Regions from separate parts of the Paenibacillus sp. 19GGS1-52 genome, predicted to be linked through region 2. Evidence: predicted binding sites of a transcription regulator. Region 2 holds the regulator's gene; the other holds the start of a gene.

Region 1 (8,815 bases), 840 kb from region 2:
GCTTGGTGATTCCTTGACGACAGGCTTTGGAGCCTTGCCGGGTAATGGTTTCGTCCCAGTATACCGCAGTATGGCAGAGGGGAGGCTTCGTTCCAATGTGTTCTCCACGAACCTGGGAGTCAATGGCTTGACCACAGCTGGGCTGGAGCAGCGTTTGCGTGGTAATCCCGTTTATCAGCAAGCACTCCAGGGAGCTGAATTGATAACACTGTCCATTGGCGGCAACGATCTAATCCGTGCAGCTAAATCGACGGCTGGGCAAGGAGATCCATCCAGAGTGCTGCGCAGAGCCTTAGAGGAGTGCAAACAGAACTTTGCTGAAATTATGGTGACGCTGCAACAGCTGAAATCTGGAAGTCGCGAGCCTTACATCATACGAATTGTGGGTTTATACAACCCGTATCCCCAAATGTATCAAGCGACGGAATGGGTGCAGCAATTCAATAGGTATGCCTCGCAGTATAGCAGCCGGATCTGTGGTTTTGCCTCTATTTATGGTGAATTCTCCGGGAATGAGCGCGGACTGCTGTCTATTGACCATTTGCATCCCAACGGGCGAGGCTATCGTGTCATTGCTGATAGGTTGAACGCGCTTGGTTATGGCAGGTTGGGCTGAACTGTTGTTGTTTAATTAGTGGCTTATGCGCAAAACGAAGAGGCTGTCCCCTATCCATTTAATGGTTGGGGGACAGCCTCTTCGTTTATATAGATATAGCTTACACGCCGGTAGGCAGTGTTTTCTCAATCACTTTATCGACGATACCATAAGCGGCAGCATCAGCAGCACTCATGAAGTAATCGCGATCTGTATCCTTCTCAATCTTCTCTAGCGGTTGGCCTGTACGTTCAGCTAGAATACCATTCAGCTTGTCGCGCAGCTTAAGGATACGGCGGGCACGAATTTCGATGTCTGAAGCCTGGCCTTGAGCACCACCGAGAGGCTGATGAATCATAATTTCACTGTTCGGCAGCGCGAAACGCTTGCCAATAGCACCGGCATTTAACAGGAACGCTCCCATGGAAGCGGCCATACCCACACAGATCGTGGAAACATCCGGTTTAATGTACTGCATTGTATCAAAAATAGCCATACCCGCAGTAATGGATCCGCCAGGGCTGTTCACATATAGGTGAATGTCCTTCTCAGGGTCCTCGGCAGCCAGAAACAGCATTTGTGCGATGATGGAATTGGCCACCACGTCATTAACCTCCGTTCCGAGGAAAATGATGCGGTCCTTCAGTAGGCGGGAATAGATGTCATAAGCACGCTCACCGCGGTTGCTCTGTTCTACTACCATAGGAATATAACTCACGTGGAAAACCTCCTTGAAATTAGATCTTCGAATGTATTTATTTTTACTATTACCGTGTTAACCACATGATAAACAAATTCAAACAAAAAGTCAAAGAAAGTCAAACTTATAGACAAAAAAAAGAGCCAGCAAGTGGCACTTTGGTTAAATAGTAGTATAACTAATGTTAATCGTATGTATTGAAGTGTAAAATATGGTGCGCCCGCCAAGAATCGAACTTGGATCTAAGGCTTCGGAGGCCTCCGTCATATCCATTGGACCACGGGCGCAATAGAAATTATTATAATATAATTATAGTGTAAAAGCAATGGTGTAATAATAATGTTCAGTGCTTCAAGCGACTGGGACAAGCTATTATGTCGTAATCCACATCTTGAGAGGCCATTTCATATTGCTGTGTATGTATAAGATGAAAAGAGGTTGTGAATTCTACTCTTCGAAGACTTGCACTTCGTACGAAATTTAGTTAGAATATGGGTGGGACTTAAAAAGTTAGCCCGGGACGTTTTGAGACCATGAACAAGGGAATAGAGTAATAGCAGGAGTGAAAGCATGCGTAACTTATTAGAAATTCAAAAGCAGCTTTTGCCTGATCTCATGGAAACCCTTAAGAGACGGTATACGATTCTTCATCAGATCATGTTGTCCGATATTATTGGCCGTAGAACGCTGGCTGCTTCGCTGGATATGACAGAGCGGGTACTGCGTGCCGAGACAGATCTTCTGAAATCGCAAGGGCTCATAGAGATCGAGAGCGTGGGTATGCGCGTTAGCGATGCCGGGCGCGGACTGCTTGACTTACTGGAGCCGATCGCCAAGAGCCTGTTCGGTCTGGATGATCTGGAAGAGAAGATTCGAACAACGTATGGTCTGAACAAAGTAGTCGTTGTGCCGGGTGATTGTGAAACATCACCGTTCACCAAACGTGAGCTTGGGCGCGCAGGCGCCAAGGCATTGCTAGGCGAGTTGCGTTCAGACGATACAGTCGCCGTTACAGGTGGTTCGACGCTGGCCGAAATGGCCGATCAGTTGACACCGCCGCTCTCCCTTTACTATAAGAACGCTTGGTTTGTACCAGCGCGCGGCGGTTTGGGAGAAAGCATGGAGATTCAAGCGAATACCATCGCCTCAACAATGGCCAAACGAGTCGGAGCGAATTATAGGCTGCTGCATGTGCCCGATTTGCTTGCCGAGGATGCTTTTCAATCCCTGGCTTTAGACTCCAATATTGGCGAGATTGTACAAATCATCCGCAGTTCGCGTATTATTGTACACGGGATCGGGGATGCCATTGAAATGACCCGACGCCGTAAGCTCGATGAAGCAACAGTTTCAGAGATCCAGGAAGAAGGAGCAGTAGCTGAATCATTTGGCTATTACTTTAATGAAGATGGTGAGGTTGTACATACAATGCTTACCATGGGATTACGCCTGGAGGATATTATTCGGACAGAAGTTGTAGTCGGTATTGCCGGAGGCAAACGCAAGGCCAAAGCTATTCATGCCATGCTGCGTTTTGGGCAGGAGGATATTCTGGTTACGGACGAAGCCGCTGCTGTAGAAATTGGTAAAGAAATTGATCGACATTTACAACTAACCCTATAGATTCCATAATATGGGGAGCGCTGAAGGTTGTTTTGCTTTATACTTAACATTGTTGTCTTGACAAGCTTCACGGCTTGTCTTGAATAAATAAAATGAATTCTAGGAGGAACTATTTAATGACTGTAAAAGTTGGTATTAATGGTTTTGGACGTATTGGACGCCTTGCATTCCGCCGTATTCAAAATGTGGAAGGTATCGAAGTGGTAGCAATCAATGACTTGACTGACGCTAAGATGCTTGCTCATTTGCTTAAATATGATACAACTCAAGGTACTTTCAAGGGTGATGTTGAAGTTCATGACGGATTCTTCAAAGTAAACGGTAAAGAAGTTAAGGTTCTTGCAAACCGCAACCCTGAAGAATTGCCTTGGGGCGAACTCGGCGTTGATATCGTACTTGAATGTACTGGTTTCTTCACTACTAAAGAAGCAGCTGAGAAACACTTGAAGGGTGGAGCTAAGAAAGTAGTTATCTCCGCTCCAGCTACTGGCGACATGAAAACTGTCGTTTACAACGTTAACCATGACATTCTTGATGGTACTGAGACTGTTATTTCCGGCGCATCTTGCACAACGAACTGCCTGGCTCCTATGGCAAAAGTTCTTCAAGACAACTACGGTATCGTACAAGGTTTGATGACTACAATTCATGCTTACACTGGCGACCAAAATACTTTGGATGCTCCGCACGCTAAAGGAGACTTCCGTCGTGCTCGCGCAGCGGCTGAGAACATTATCCCTAACACTACCGGTGCTGCTAAAGCAATCGGCTTGGTAATTCCAGAACTTAAAGGCAAATTGGACGGTGCAGCTCAACGTGTTCCAGTAGCTACAGGTTCCCTGACTGAGCTTATTACAGTTCTTGAAAAAACAGTTACTGTAGAAGAAATCAATGCAGCTATGAAAGCAGCTTCTGATGTTGATACTTATGGCTACACTGAAGATGAAATCGTATCTTCCGATGTTAAAGGTATGACTTTCGGTTCCCTGTTTGATGCTACACAAACTAAAGTTATGACTGTTGGCGACAAACAGCTGGTTAAGACAGTTGCTTGGTATGACAACGAAATGTCCTACACTGCACAATTGATTCGTACTTTGGAACACTTCGCAAAACTTGCTAAGTAATACTGATTTACTATAAGTTCAACTATAGAGCGGAAACAGACTTTCCTTGTTTCCGCTCTTTCTAAATGGAAAGATATTCCTTGGATTCGGGATTGAAACAATTTTGGGTGTGGAGGAAATAATTATGAACAAAAAGAGTGTCCGTGATGTAGAAGTAAAGGGTAAACGCGTATTTATGCGTGTCGATTTTAATGTGCCATTGGAAGATGGAGTAATTACAGATGATACTCGTATCCGTGAGACGCTTCCGACCATTAAATATTTGATCGAACATGGTGCAAAGGTTATTTTGGCGAGTCATCTGGGACGTCCAAATGGCCAATTTGTTGATTCCATGCGTCTTACACCTGCTGCAGTGCGTCTATCCGAGCTACTTGGCCAACCGGTAGCAAAAGCTGACGAAGCTATTGGCGATGCTGTAAAGGCACAAGTTGCTGAGCTTGGTGAAGGCGATGTACTCGTTCTTGAGAATGTTCGTTTCTACCCTGGTGAAGAGAAGAACGATCCTGAATTCGCTAAGCAGTTATCTGAACTGGCTGACCTATTCGTCAATGATGCTTTTGGCGCGGCTCACCGTGCACATGCATCGACAGAAGGTATCGCTCATTTCCTGCCCGCTGTATCCGGTCTATTGATGGAGAAAGAATTATCTGTTCTGGGTAAAGCTCTTACTAATCCAGAACGTCCCTTCACAGCTATCATTGGCGGTTCCAAGGTTAAAGACAAGATCGATGTAATTGATCACCTGTTGACTTTGGCTGACAACGTGCTGATCGGTGGCGGTCTATCTTACACTTTCACCAAGGCTCAAGGCTTCGAAATTGGTGAATCACTCGTAGATAACAGCAAAATTGACGCTGCTCTTGGATTCATCGAGAAAGCAAAAGCACTTGGCAAAAACTTTGTGCTTCCGGTTGACGTAGTAGTTGCTGACAAATTTGGTGCAGATGCTAACACTAAAATTGTTGATGTAACAGATATTCCAGCTGGTTGGCAAGGTCTTGATATCGGTCCTAAGACTCGTGCAATCTATGCTGATATTATCAAAAATTCCAAGCTGGTTGTCTGGAACGGACCTATGGGCGTGTTCGAAATTGATATCTTCGCCGAAGGTACGCTTGCTGTAGCTCAAGCTTGTGCAACAACTGAAGGTTACACTGTTATCGGTGGCGGTGATTCCGCAGCTGCAGCAGAGAAATTCCACCTGGCTGACCAAATGGATCATATCTCCACAGGCGGTGGCGCATCACTCGAGTTCATGGAAGGCAAGGCGCTTCCAGGTGTAGAAGCACTGAACGACAAGTAAGACGTTATAAGGAGGCAAACCAAGTCATGAGAACACCAATAATCGCCGGCAACTGGAAGATGTTTAAGACTATTCCGGAAGCGGAAAGCTTTTTCGCCGAAATCAAAGGCCAAGCAGAAGTTGAAGGCGTAGAGACTGTTATCTGCGCTCCATTTACTAACCTGCCAGCATTGGTAGCAGCGGCAAAAGGTACAAAGATCAAGATTGGCGCACAGAACCTGCATTTTGAAGATAATGGTGCTTACACTGGCGAGATTAGCGGCGTAATGCTGAGCGATCTTGGCGTGGATTATGTAATTATCGGTCACTCCGAGCGTCGTGCTTACTTTGGCGAAACGGATGAAATTGTGAACAAGAAGCTGCACGCAGCATTCCGTCACGGTATCACTCCTATCGTATGTGTAGGCGAGAAGCTTGAAGAACGTGAAGCAGATCAGACTAAAGCTGTATGTAAAGTACAAACTGAAGGCGCATTTGCCGGTGTAACTGCCGAGCAAGCGGCTAAAGTAGTCATTGCTTACGAGCCTATCTGGGCCATTGGCACAGGTAAATCCTCAACTTCACAAGATGCTAACGAAGTTATTGCTTATATCCGCAGCCTTGTAAAAGATCTGTATGATGATGCAACAGCTGAAGCAGTTCGTATCCAATACGGCGGCAGCGTGAAGCCTGAGAACGTTACTGAGTATATGGGTCAAAGCGACATCGACGGTGCACTTGTCGGCGGCGCCAGCTTGCAGCCTGCTTCCTTCGTTTCATTGGTTGAGGGGGCGAAGTAAGTTATGTCAGCACCAAGACCCGTAGCTTTAATTATCATGGATGGTTTCGGTTTGCGCGGAACGACTGAAGGCAACGCTGTTGCTCAAGCCAACAAGCCTAATTATGACCGTTACCTGCAACAATATCCCAATACTACCCTTACCGCTTGCGGCGAGGCAGTAGGTTTGCCTGAAGGGCAAATGGGTAACTCCGAAGTGGGACACTTAAATATTGGCGCTGGCCGGATTGTATATCAGGATTTGACCCGCATCGATAAGTCTATCCGCGACGGGGAGTTTTTTGACAACGAAACATTGGTTACAGCGGTAAGACACGCTAAATCAACGGGTAAAAAGCTCCACTTATACGCTCTTGTATCAGACGGCGGAGTGCACAGTCATATTAAGCACTTGTTCGCCATGCTGGATCTGGCCAAGAAAGAAGATATGCATGAAGTGTATATCCATGCTTTCATGGATGGCCGCGACGTACCTCCCGATAGTGGTCAGAAGTTCGTTCAGGAACTTGTGGCTAAGATTGAGGAAGTCGGCGTGGGCACAATCGCTACGGTATCCGGACGCTATTATGCGATGGACCGTGACAAACGTTGGGAACGTGTAGAGAAAGCCTATCGTGCCATGGTTTATGGCGAGGGTCCGAAATACACAGATGCGCTGCAAGCAATCACTGGCTCGTACCAGAATTCTGTGTTTGATGAATTCGTAGAGCCAAGCGTTATTGTAGACAGCGAAGGCCAGCCTGTAACGAAAGTAGAAAGTGGCGATTCCGTCATCTTCCTCAACTTCCGTCCAGACCGTGCTATCCAGCTGTCGCAAGTGTTCACTAACCAGGATTTCAAAGGATTCGACCGTGGGCCGTTGTTCCCACACAATCTACACTTCGTATGCCTGACCACATTCAGCGAAACGGTGCAAGGCTTCGTTGCCTATTCACCGAAGAACCTGGACAATACCTTAGGTGAAGTGCTTGTACAGCAGAACAAGAAGCAATTGCGTATAGCGGAAACTGAGAAGTATCCGCATGTAACCTTCTTCTTCAGCGGTGGACGTGATCAGGAACTTCCTGGCGAAACACGTATCCTAATTAACTCGCCTAAAGTGGCAACTTATGACTTACAGCCTGAGATGAGTGCATACGAGGTGGCTGCGGCCTGCGTAGCCGAGATCGAAGCTGAAAGACAGGATGCTATTATCCTTAACTTCGCTAATCCTGATATGGTTGGACACTCCGGCATGCTGGAGCCTACTATTAAGGCTGTAGAAGTAACGGATGAGTGTGTAGGTATGGTAGTAGATGCTGTTGTTGCCAAAGGTGGCGTAGTGATTATAATCGCTGATCACGGCAATGCTGATATGGTATTTGACGAGAACGGTCGCCCATTCACGGCTCATACAACGAATCCAGTTCCATTCATCCTAACCGATGAAAATGTAGTACTGCGCGATAAGGGTATCCTCGCGGATGTAGCCCCAACCATTCTGGATCTGATGGGACTTCCGCAACCTGCGGAAATGACCGGACAATCCATGATCGCCAGCCGCAAGTAAATTAGTTCAACTATTATTAATACAAAACCATTGTTAAAAGGAGATTAAAATTACATGACTATTATTTCTGATGTGTACGCACGCGAGGTTCTTGACTCCCGCGGTAACCCTACAGTTGAGGTTGATGTTTATCTTGAATCCGGCGCTAAAGGCCGCGCAATCGTTCCTTCCGGCGCTTCCACTGGCGCTCATGAAGCTGTAGAGCTTCGTGATGGCGACAAATCCCGTTACCTTGGTAAAGGTGTTCTGAAGGCTGTTGAGAACGTAAACGAACTGATTGCTCCTGAAGTTATCGGTATGGACGCTCTTGATCAACTGGGCATCGACAAATTGATGATCACTCTTGATGGTACTCCTAATAAAGCTAAGCTGGGCGCTAATGCAATCTTGGCTGTATCCATGGCCGTAGCACGTGCTGCTGCAGCTGCTCTGGATGTGCCTTTGTATGTATACCTGGGCGGATTCAATGCTAAACAGCTTCCAGTTCCAATGATGAACATCGTTAACGGCGGCGCACATGCTGACAATAACGTTGACGTACAAGAGTTCATGGTTCTGCCAATTGGCGCACCTAGCTTCAAAGAAGCATTGCGTACAGGCGCAGAAATCTTCCACGCTCTGAAAGCTGTTCTGCAAGCTAAGGGCTTGAACACTGCTGTTGGTGACGAAGGCGGATTCGCACCTAACTTCACTTCTAACGAAGAAGCATTGTCTACAATCATGGAAGCTATCGAAAAAGCCGGCTACAAAGCAGGCGTTGACGTATTCCTGGGTATGGACGTTGCTTCCACTGAGTTCTATAAAGACGGTAAATACCACTTGGAAGGCGAAGGCAAATCTTACACATCTGCTGAGTTTGTTGACCTGCTTTCTTCATGGGTTGATAAATACCCAATCATCACCATTGAAGATGGTTGTTCCGAAGATGACTGGGAAGGTTGGAAATTGCTTACTGAGAAATTGGGCCACAAAATCCAACTCGTTGGTGATGACTTGTTCGTAACTAACACTGAACGCCTGAACAAAGGTATCGAAGAAGGCATTGGTAACTCCATCTTGGTTAAGGTTAACCAAATTGGTACTTTGACTGAAACTTTTGATGCTATTGAAATGGCAAAACGTGCAGGTTACACTGCA
Region 2 (8,815 bases):
CGCACATCGTTAAGGCTGGGCTGTGATGGGGAGCGAAAATTGTAGTAGCGAAGGTCATGATCTCACACTGCCAAGAAAAGCCTCTAGCCAGGAGAAGGTGCCCGTACCGCAAACCGACACAGGTAGGCGAGAAGAGAATTCTAAGGCGCGCGGAAGAACTCTCGTTAAGGAACTCGGCAAAATGACCTCGTAACTTCGGGAGAAGAGGTGCCTCGGTAGGGTGAATAGCCCGAGGGGGCCGCAGTGAAAAGGCCCAAGCGACTGTTTAGCAAAAACACAGGTCTGTGCGAAGCCGTAAGGCGAAGTATACGGGCTGACGCCTGCCCGGTGCTGGAAGGTTAAGGGGAGCGGTTAGGGGTTAAACCCGAAGCTGTGAACCGAAGCCCCAGTAAACGGCGGCCGTAACTATAACGGTCCTAAGGTAGCGAAATTCCTTGTCAGGTAAATTCTGACCCGCACGAATGGCGTAACGACTTGGGCGCTGTCTCAACGAGAGATCCGGTGAAATTTTAATACCTGTGAAGATGCAGGTTACCCGCGACAAGACGGAAAGACCCCATGGAGCTTTACTGCAGCTTGATATTGAATTTGGGTACGATCTGTACAGGATAGGTGGGAGCCTAAGAAGCAGGAGCGCAAGCTTCTGCAGAGGCGACGTTGGGATACCACCCTGATCGTATCTAGGTTCTAACCTAGTGCCCTCATCGGGTACGGGGACCGTGTCAGGCGGGCAGTTTGACTGGGGCGGTCGCCTCCTAAAGAGTAACGGAGGCGTTCCAAGGTTCCCTCAGAATGGTTGGAAATCATTCGCAGAGTGCAAAGGCATAAGGGAGCTTGACTGCGAGACCTACAAGTCGAGCAGGGACGAAAGTCGGACTTAGTGATCCGGTGGTACCGCATGGAAGGGCCATCGCTCAACGGATAAAAGCTACCCTGGGGATAACAGGCTTATCTCCCCCAAGAGTCCACATCGACGGGGAGGTTTGGCACCTCGATGTCGGCTCATCGCATCCTGGGGCTGAAGTAGGTCCCAAGGGTTGGGCTGTTCGCCCATTAAAGCGGTACGCGAGCTGGGTTCAGAACGTCGTGAGACAGTTCGGTCCCTATCTGTCGTGGGCGCAGGAAATTTGAGAGGAGCTGTCCTTAGTACGAGAGGACCGGGATGGACGTACCGCTGGTGCATCAGTTGTTCCGCCAGGAGCATAGCTGAGTAGCTACGTACGGACGGGATAAGCGCTGAAAGCATCTAAGCGTGAAGCCCCCCTCGAGATGAGATTTCCCAATTAGTAAGACCCCTTGAAGACGACGAGGTAGATAGGTTGGAGGTGGAAGTGCAGCAATGCATGGAGCTGACCAATACTAATCGGTCGAGGGCTTATCCACAAACAAGCAAGAACGCAGATTCGATTCGGATTCAGTTTTCAGGCGATTCAAGCCTGTATGTCTTTTCTAGTGTTGGTTATTTTCCTGAAGAAATTCGGGGAGCTAAGCGACCGGAAAAAACCAATTGTTTTGAAATTCATTCACACAGTTGTGATGAACCAAATTTCAAAACGCCAGCGCTTGTTACACAAGCGCATGTTTGGTGGCGATAGCGGAGGGGTTCCACGCGTACCCATCCCGAACACGACCGTTAAGCCCTCCAGCGCCGATGGTACTTGGACCGAAGGGTCCTGGGAGAGTAGGACGTTGCCAAGCACTTAAGACCATTGTTGATCTTTCAACAGTGGTCTTTTTGCGTCTTTTATAACCTGTGGAAATGTTGTGGATAGTTTTCAAGAAAGTACAGAAAACTTACTAACATGTGGATACAATCAATAATCAAATATTCCTCCCGATTTATATGAACAGAGGACATGTTTAGGTGTGTATGTCAAGAGAAACCTAAGTAATACACGGGTTTATGTGGATAGATACTGAAAAATGTGGATACATTGCTGGAAACGTGGATAACTAATTATTATTAGAGAACTGACAAATTTAGTGTTTGAGGTTTCTGTGTAGAAGCTGTGGATAACTAAATAATATTTTGAAATTCAGTTATTGAATTAGCATACATGTACCCTCTCTTGTTATACTCACCTTAGGTTGATTTCTTAAATTGATGAGGTGAGTTTATTGGAGATTAGGCAGTTGAATTCTGAAGAATTCGAAACTAGTTTAAGCTTGTCCGAATATGCTTTTCAGTACAAGTTAGCAGGGGAGGATAAAGTCAAGGCCAAGAGTAGATTCAAGCCAGAACGAGTATGGGGTATTTTTGAGGATGGTCTTTTAGGTGCTAAGCTGACCCTGCTCCCACTGCAAGTATATATACAAGGGCGGGCAGTACTTATGGGGGGAATAGCCGGTGTAGCGACATGGCCAGAGAACCGCAGGCAAGGACTGGTAGCTAAGCTTCTATCCCATACACTGCAGACGATGAATGAAGCCGGACAGACGTTATCTTTTCTGCATCCCTTTCTTATTCCCTTTTATCGCAAGTTTGGGTGGGAGATTTATTGTGAATACAAGAAATATACGATTCCCATTGCTAAATTCCCATTAAAGGCAGAAATTGCAGGGAATATACGTCGTAATTTATTTGATATTGAAATATTGGATGAGCTATATAGTCATTTTGCAGCCCAATATAACGGTACGCTAAAACGTGATAAGGACTGGTGGGAGCATGTGGTTCTGAATCAGGACACGTTTAATGCTATTTTTTATTCACCGAAGGGCAATCCTGAAGGATACGTGCTGTATAAGATAGAGAAAAGTGAGTTAGTTATTAATGAATTTGTATTTATGAATGAGCAAGCTCGCCAAGGCTTATGGACGTTTCTTGCCAACCATGACTCCATGGTGACAGGAGCTTCTCTGAAGCGGGTTCCATCCGATGATATTTTGCCCTTTTTGTTGCCGGATCCGCGGATTTCGCAGGAGAGTCATCCATATTTTATGGCGCGTATTGTTAATGCCAAGGCATTTGTAGAGAATTTTTCTTTTGTGGTACAAGGTGCTCAGCAGAAGCAGATCATCAATATTGAAGACAAATACGCTCCATGGAATGATGGGTTGTGGGAGTGGAGTATAACCTTAGAGGGGACTCCTACATTAATAAAAATTGATGGCGACAATATTGAGGCAGATCTTTCTTGCGATATCGGTACATTAACAGTGTTGTTGCTCGGCTATAAACGCCCAGGTGAGCTGTCCCGCTTTGGGCGACTGACCGGAAATGAAGCTGCAGTGCAATGGCTGGAGGGAATCATTCCGCAGGCTCAAACAAGCTTATTTGATTTTTTCTAAAGGCTGGGGAGTTGTTTCATTCCGAATCCGAATACAATGAACATTAAAAGTAAAAAATAAGAGAACCCTCTTGGAATTGCTTGAGATTATGTTATACTATTAAATAAGTCAAAGAAAGTCAAAGTCAACGCAGCCTGAAGTCAGTGCTCTTTAGAACTATCCATTCCCAAACTATTCAGTGCGATTCGCTTTACTGCTCTTGGATTAAGTTCTTTTGAGATCACCGCCGGATGGACGTTAAACAGCATGCGGTATTATAAAGTTGTAAACACTGGAGGATAAGTGATGCGCAATATCTCCGATATTATTGAACAATATCTGAAGAATATTTTGCATGAAAGTCCCGAAGGTACGGTGGAGATTCAGCGTAATGACCTGGCGGATCAGTTCTCATGTGTACCGTCACAGATCAATTATGTCATTAGCACACGCTTTACTCTGGAAAAAGGCTACGTGGTGGAAAGTAAGCGCGGCGGCGGTGGATATATTCGTATTCAACGTTTTGAGTTGCCCCAAAATGTGGCTCTGTACGCGCATCTCAATCACACCATCGGAAGCGGAATTGATCAGAACACCGCTGAAGGGCTGATCTATCAGCTTGAAGAAGCCTGCTTTCTATCCAAGCGAGAAGCATGCCTCATGCGAGCCGCTGTTTCCCGGGATTGCTTGACGCTCAAGCTACCGTACCGGGATGAGATTCGTGCCAAGCTTATGAAAGCTATGCTGATCTCTTTGTTAGGCAAATAATTGTCAACCATAAGGGAGGGACTCCGCTTATGCTTTGCCAGGAATGCGGTGTCAAACCGGCAACGCTCCATTTTACCAAGATTGTGAGTGGAGAGAAGACGGAATTTCATATTTGTGAAAGCTGTGCCAGAGAGAAGGGGGAACTTATTCCCGGAACTGCTGGAGGGTTTTCAATTCACAGTTTGTTGTCAGGCTTGCTTGATCTTGAAGGAGCCGATAAAGAGAAGTCAGCTGCTACAAGAACTACGCAAAGCCTACAGTGTGAGAATTGCGGCATGACCTATTCGCAGTTCAGCAAGCTTGGGCGTTTTGGCTGCAGCTCCTGTTATAAGTATTTTAACAGTGCGCTGGACCCACTTTTTAAGCGGGTGCATGGCAGTACCACGCATGTAGGCAAAATTCCAAAACGAGCCGGAGCACAAATTGTGTTCAAACGGCAAATTGATGAATTGAAGCAGGAATTACAGCAAAGTATTACGCAAGAGGAGTTTGAGACCGCTGCTCAGTTACGGGATCAGATACGCCGACTTGAAAAAGAAATCGCACAAGAGTAAAGTCTTTCATATATAAAGGGGGGATAAGACATGTCAAGTCTCCGGTTTACCGAACAGGCGCTTAGTGATTGGATGCGTTGTGGCGGCAGTGATTCCGAGATTGTAATTAGCAGCCGTATGCGTATAGCCCGCAACTTACAAGATCTTCCTTTCCCCCTGCTGGCCTCTTTGGAGCAGTCGGAAGAAGTACTGGAACAGCTTACTCCTGTATTTCATGAAGAAGTCTCAGCGGAATACGGCTCTTTTCAAATGCTGAAGCTTGATGATTTAGATGAACTAGATAAAAAAGTACTGGTGGAGAAGCATCTCATCAGTCCCAATCTGGCGAATGATTCACGAGGTGGAGCTGTAATACTGAACGAGGACGAGTCGGTTAGTATTATGATTAATGAGGAAGACCATCTCCGGATTCAATGTCTGTTCCCTGGTCTTCAGGTTAGAGAAGCATGGATACGTGCGACAGCAATCGACGATATTTTCGAAGCTGCAGTCAACTATGCTTTTGATGATAAAAGAGGATATTTGACAAGTTGTCCCACCAATGTTGGAACAGGACTCCGTGCCTCAGTGATGCTGCATTTGCCGGCTTTGGTAATGACTCATCAAATTAACCGGATATTATCAGCAGTAAATCAGGTGGGATTAACTGTTAGAGGAATTTATGGTGAGGGCAGCGAAGCAGTAGGGAACATCTTTCAAATATCCAACCAGATCACACTGGGTCAGACCGAAAGTGAAATCATTGAGAATCTTCACAGTGTAGTTACTCAGATTATCGATCATGAACGAAATGCACGCGAGAGATTGCTTACCGATTCCGCTCTGCGAATTACCGATCGGGTGAAACGCTCCTACGGAATTTTATCTTATGCAGCAGTAATGGAGCTTAAAGAATCGGCACAACGCTTATCGGATATACGGCTTGGGGTTGACCTTGGAATTCTGGAAGGCCCCTCCATTTCCGTATTAAACGAGCTGAATGTTAAGACGCAGCCAGGCTTCCTTCAAAAAATGTTCGGCGACGAGATGAATGCCACCGAACGAGATATGTACCGGGCGAAGCTGCTCCGGGAGACACTGGGAACACAACATTAATATAGATATTTATTATTCATGGAGGTGCAGGAGATATGATGTTTGGAAGATTTACGGAACGGGCACAAAAAGTGCTGGCGCTGGCGCAGGAAGAAGCTGTTCGTTTAGGACACAACAATATCGGCACAGAACATATTTTGCTCGGACTTATTCGTGAAGGTGACGGCATTGCTGCTAAAGCATTAATCGGTTTGGGTTTAGGCCTGGAGAAAATTCAGGATGAAGTGGAAACACTGATTGGCAGAGGGCAAGAACAACCTACGAACATTGCTTATACTCCTCGCGCCAAAAAAGTTATCGAGCTGTCGATGGACGAAGCCCGCAAGCTGGGACATACTTACGTTGGCACAGAACATATCCTGCTCGGGCTCATCCGTGAAGGAGAAGGTGTAGCTGCACGTGTGCTCAATAACCTCGGCATTAGCTTGAATAAAGCCCGCCAACAGGTATTGCAACTATTGGGTAGCAGTGAGGCAGCGTCCAGTCACAGTGGTGCTCCAGTCAATGTCAGCACACCTACGCTGGATGGTCTTGCACGTGATTTGACCGCTTATGCCAAGGATGGCCATCTTGATCCGGTTATCGGCCGCAGCAAGGAAATAGAACGTGTTATACAGGTTCTGAGCCGCCGGACCAAGAACAACCCGGTGCTGATTGGTGAACCTGGTGTAGGTAAGACGGCTATTGCCGAAGGCTTGGCACAGAAGATTATCAATAATGAAATCCCTGAGACATTACGCGACAAACGTGTTATGACCCTCGATATGGGATCAGTTGTTGCTGGTACTAAATACCGCGGTGAGTTTGAAGACCGTCTGAAGAAAATTATGGATGAGATTCGTCAAGCGGGTAACATTATACTCTTCATTGATGAGCTGCATACGCTGATCGGTGCAGGTGGTGCTGAAGGTGCAATTGATGCTTCTAACATTCTGAAGCCGTCTTTGGCCCGTGGCGAACTGCAGTGCATAGGTGCAACAACGCTGGACGAATACCGCAAATATATTGAAAAAGACGCAGCCTTGGAGCGTCGCTTCCAACCCATTACGGTGGATCAGCCTTCCCCGGAAGAAACAGTACAAATTCTGTTCGGACTTCGTGACCGTTATGAAGCCCATCACCGTGTGAAGATTACGGATGAAGCCATCGTAGAAGCCGTGAAACTGTCTGACCGCTACATTCCAGATCGTTTCCTACCTGACAAAGCCATTGACTTGATTGATGAAGCCGGATCCAAAGTCAGACTGAACTCTTATACAATTCCACCGAATCTGAAGGAATTGGAAATGCGTTTAGACGATATCCGTAAGGAAAAGGATTCTGCAGTGCAAAGCCAGGAATTCGAGAAAGCGGCTGCGTTACGTGATACTGAACAAAAGATCCGTGAAGAACTCGATACCACTAAGAATCAGTGGAAAGAGAAGCAGGGCCGTACCGATTCCGAGGTTACACCTGACGATATTGCACAGATTGTAGCTAGTTGGACGGGCATTCCTGTTAGCAAGCTTAAAGAAGAGGAGACTGACCGTCTGCTCAATATGGAAGCGATACTGCATGAACGTGTAATTGGTCAGGACGAAGCCGTTAAGGCTGTCAGCCGGGCACTCCGTCGGGCGCGTGCGGGTCTGAAGGATCCGAAACGTCCAATGGGTTCATTTATCTTCCTCGGACCAACAGGTGTAGGTAAAACTGAGTTGGCTCGTGCACTTGCAGAAGCAATGTTTGGCGATGAGAATGCGGTGATCCGCATTGATATGTCAGAGTACATGGAGAAACACTCCACTTCTCGTCTGGTCGGAGCGCCTCCAGGGTATGTTGGATATGAGGAAGGCGGCCAATTAACGGAGAAGGTTCGCCGTAAACCGTATTCAGTAGTACTACTTGATGAAATTGAGAAGGCCCATCCCGAAGTATTCAACATCCTGCTGCAGGTACTTGAAGATGGACGTCTGACGGATTCCAAGGGACGTGTAGTGGATTTCCGAAATACGCTGATTATTCTGACCTCCAATGTAGGTGCACAAGCGATCAGAAAGAATTCGACGCTTGGGTTCACTGCTGTACAAGATGCGGGAGCAGATTATGGTAATATGAAGGGCAAGGTTATGGAAGAGTTGAAGAAAAGCTTCCGCCCAGAGTTCTTGAACCGGATCGATGAAATTATCGTCTTCCATTCACTGGACCAGGAACATATCGCCGAAATCGTCACGCTGATGTCCGAAGAGTTGCGCAAGCGACTGCGTGAACATGATGTGGACTTTGTCCTCACGGATGGAGCGAAGGCGTTTCTGGCCAAAGAAGGATATGATCCAGCCTTTGGTGCACGTCCGCTGCGTCGTGCCATTCAAAAGCACATTGAAGACCGTCTATCCGAGGAGTTGCTGAAAGGCAATATCCAGAAGGGTGATTCACTCAACATTGATGAAGTCAATGGTGAGCTTGTGGTCACAAAGATTGATGTGCCTGTAGCTGTATCTTTGGAAAAAGAAGTGGAAGCTGAATAAAGTAGAAACTTGTGACAAAACCGCCACTCCTCCGTATAAGAGGAGAAGGCGGTTTTTTTTATTGGGAATTGTTATTCTAGATGTTTATTTCACTGCAAATACAGGCAGGTTAAAGGTAGGAGTATTTAATTCAACTTCCGATTGACCTTTCGTTAAACGAGCAGAGATGGTAAACTTTGAATAACGAGAAATTTATCCGCAATTTTAGAAGTTCGGACGTAAGGAGAGCACATGGCTAAAGCAAAAACCAAATTTAACTGTATCGAATGTGGATACGAATCACCGAAATGGTTCGGTAAATGTCCGAGCTGCCAGGCTTGGAACTCCATGGTAGAGGAAACGGAAAGCGTAGTCAAAACACAGGGTATGAGTTCCCCTATTTTTCATAGTAAAGAAAAGGCACAATCCATCATAAGTATAGAAAGTGACAAAGAGCCGCGCATACTGACAGGCATCGGTGAACTTAATCGTGTTCTTGGCGGAGGTATCGTTCCCGGTTCGCTGGTGCTGGTAGGGGGAGACCCCGGTATTGGTAAATCCACATTACTGCTGCAGACCTCACATGCTCTGACGAAACAGGGATTACGTGTGCTATATATATCCGGGGAAGAATCGGTGAGGCAG

Evidence for each region. Region 2 encodes CtsR, which represses protease genes until heat stress. Its sites were predicted from a motif close to ATGGTCAATAAAGGTCAAACA; they were not measured.
Region 1: a site for CtsR is predicted at 1,400-1,420, ahead of clpP (ATP-dependent Clp endopeptidase proteolytic subunit ClpP). Genes of this name have one in related genera too.

Annotation. Positions count from the first base shown of each region.
Region 1 covers NZ_CP059724.1:106,004-114,818, reverse strand. Annotated here, with positions in the region: gene H1230_RS00495 (GDSL-type esterase/lipase family protein) at 1-616, shown strand, start outside; gene clpP (ATP-dependent Clp endopeptidase proteolytic subunit ClpP) at 717-1,313, opposite strand; tRNA gene H1230_RS00485 (tRNA-Arg) at 1,508-1,582, opposite strand; gene H1230_RS00480 (sugar-binding transcriptional regulator) at 1,866-2,918, shown strand; gene gap (type I glyceraldehyde-3-phosphate dehydrogenase) at 3,035-4,045, shown strand; gene H1230_RS00470 (phosphoglycerate kinase) at 4,170-5,351, shown strand; gene tpiA (triose-phosphate isomerase) at 5,378-6,130, shown strand; gene gpmI (2,3-bisphosphoglycerate-independent phosphoglycerate mutase) at 6,134-7,678, shown strand; gene eno (phosphopyruvate hydratase) at 7,733-8,815, shown strand, end outside.
Region 2 covers NZ_CP059724.1:941,221-950,035, forward strand. Annotated here, with positions in the region: rRNA gene H1230_RS04175 (23S ribosomal RNA) at 1-1,383, shown strand, start outside; rRNA gene rrf (5S ribosomal RNA) at 1,582-1,698, shown strand; gene H1230_RS04185 (GNAT family N-acetyltransferase) at 2,119-3,291, shown strand; gene H1230_RS04190 (CtsR family transcriptional regulator) at 3,577-4,038, shown strand; gene mcsA (protein-arginine kinase activator protein McsA) at 4,068-4,592, shown strand; gene mcsB (protein-arginine kinase McsB) at 4,623-5,687, shown strand; gene clpC (ATP-dependent protease ATP-binding subunit ClpC) at 5,723-8,191, shown strand; gene radA (DNA repair protein RadA) at 8,423-8,815, shown strand, end outside.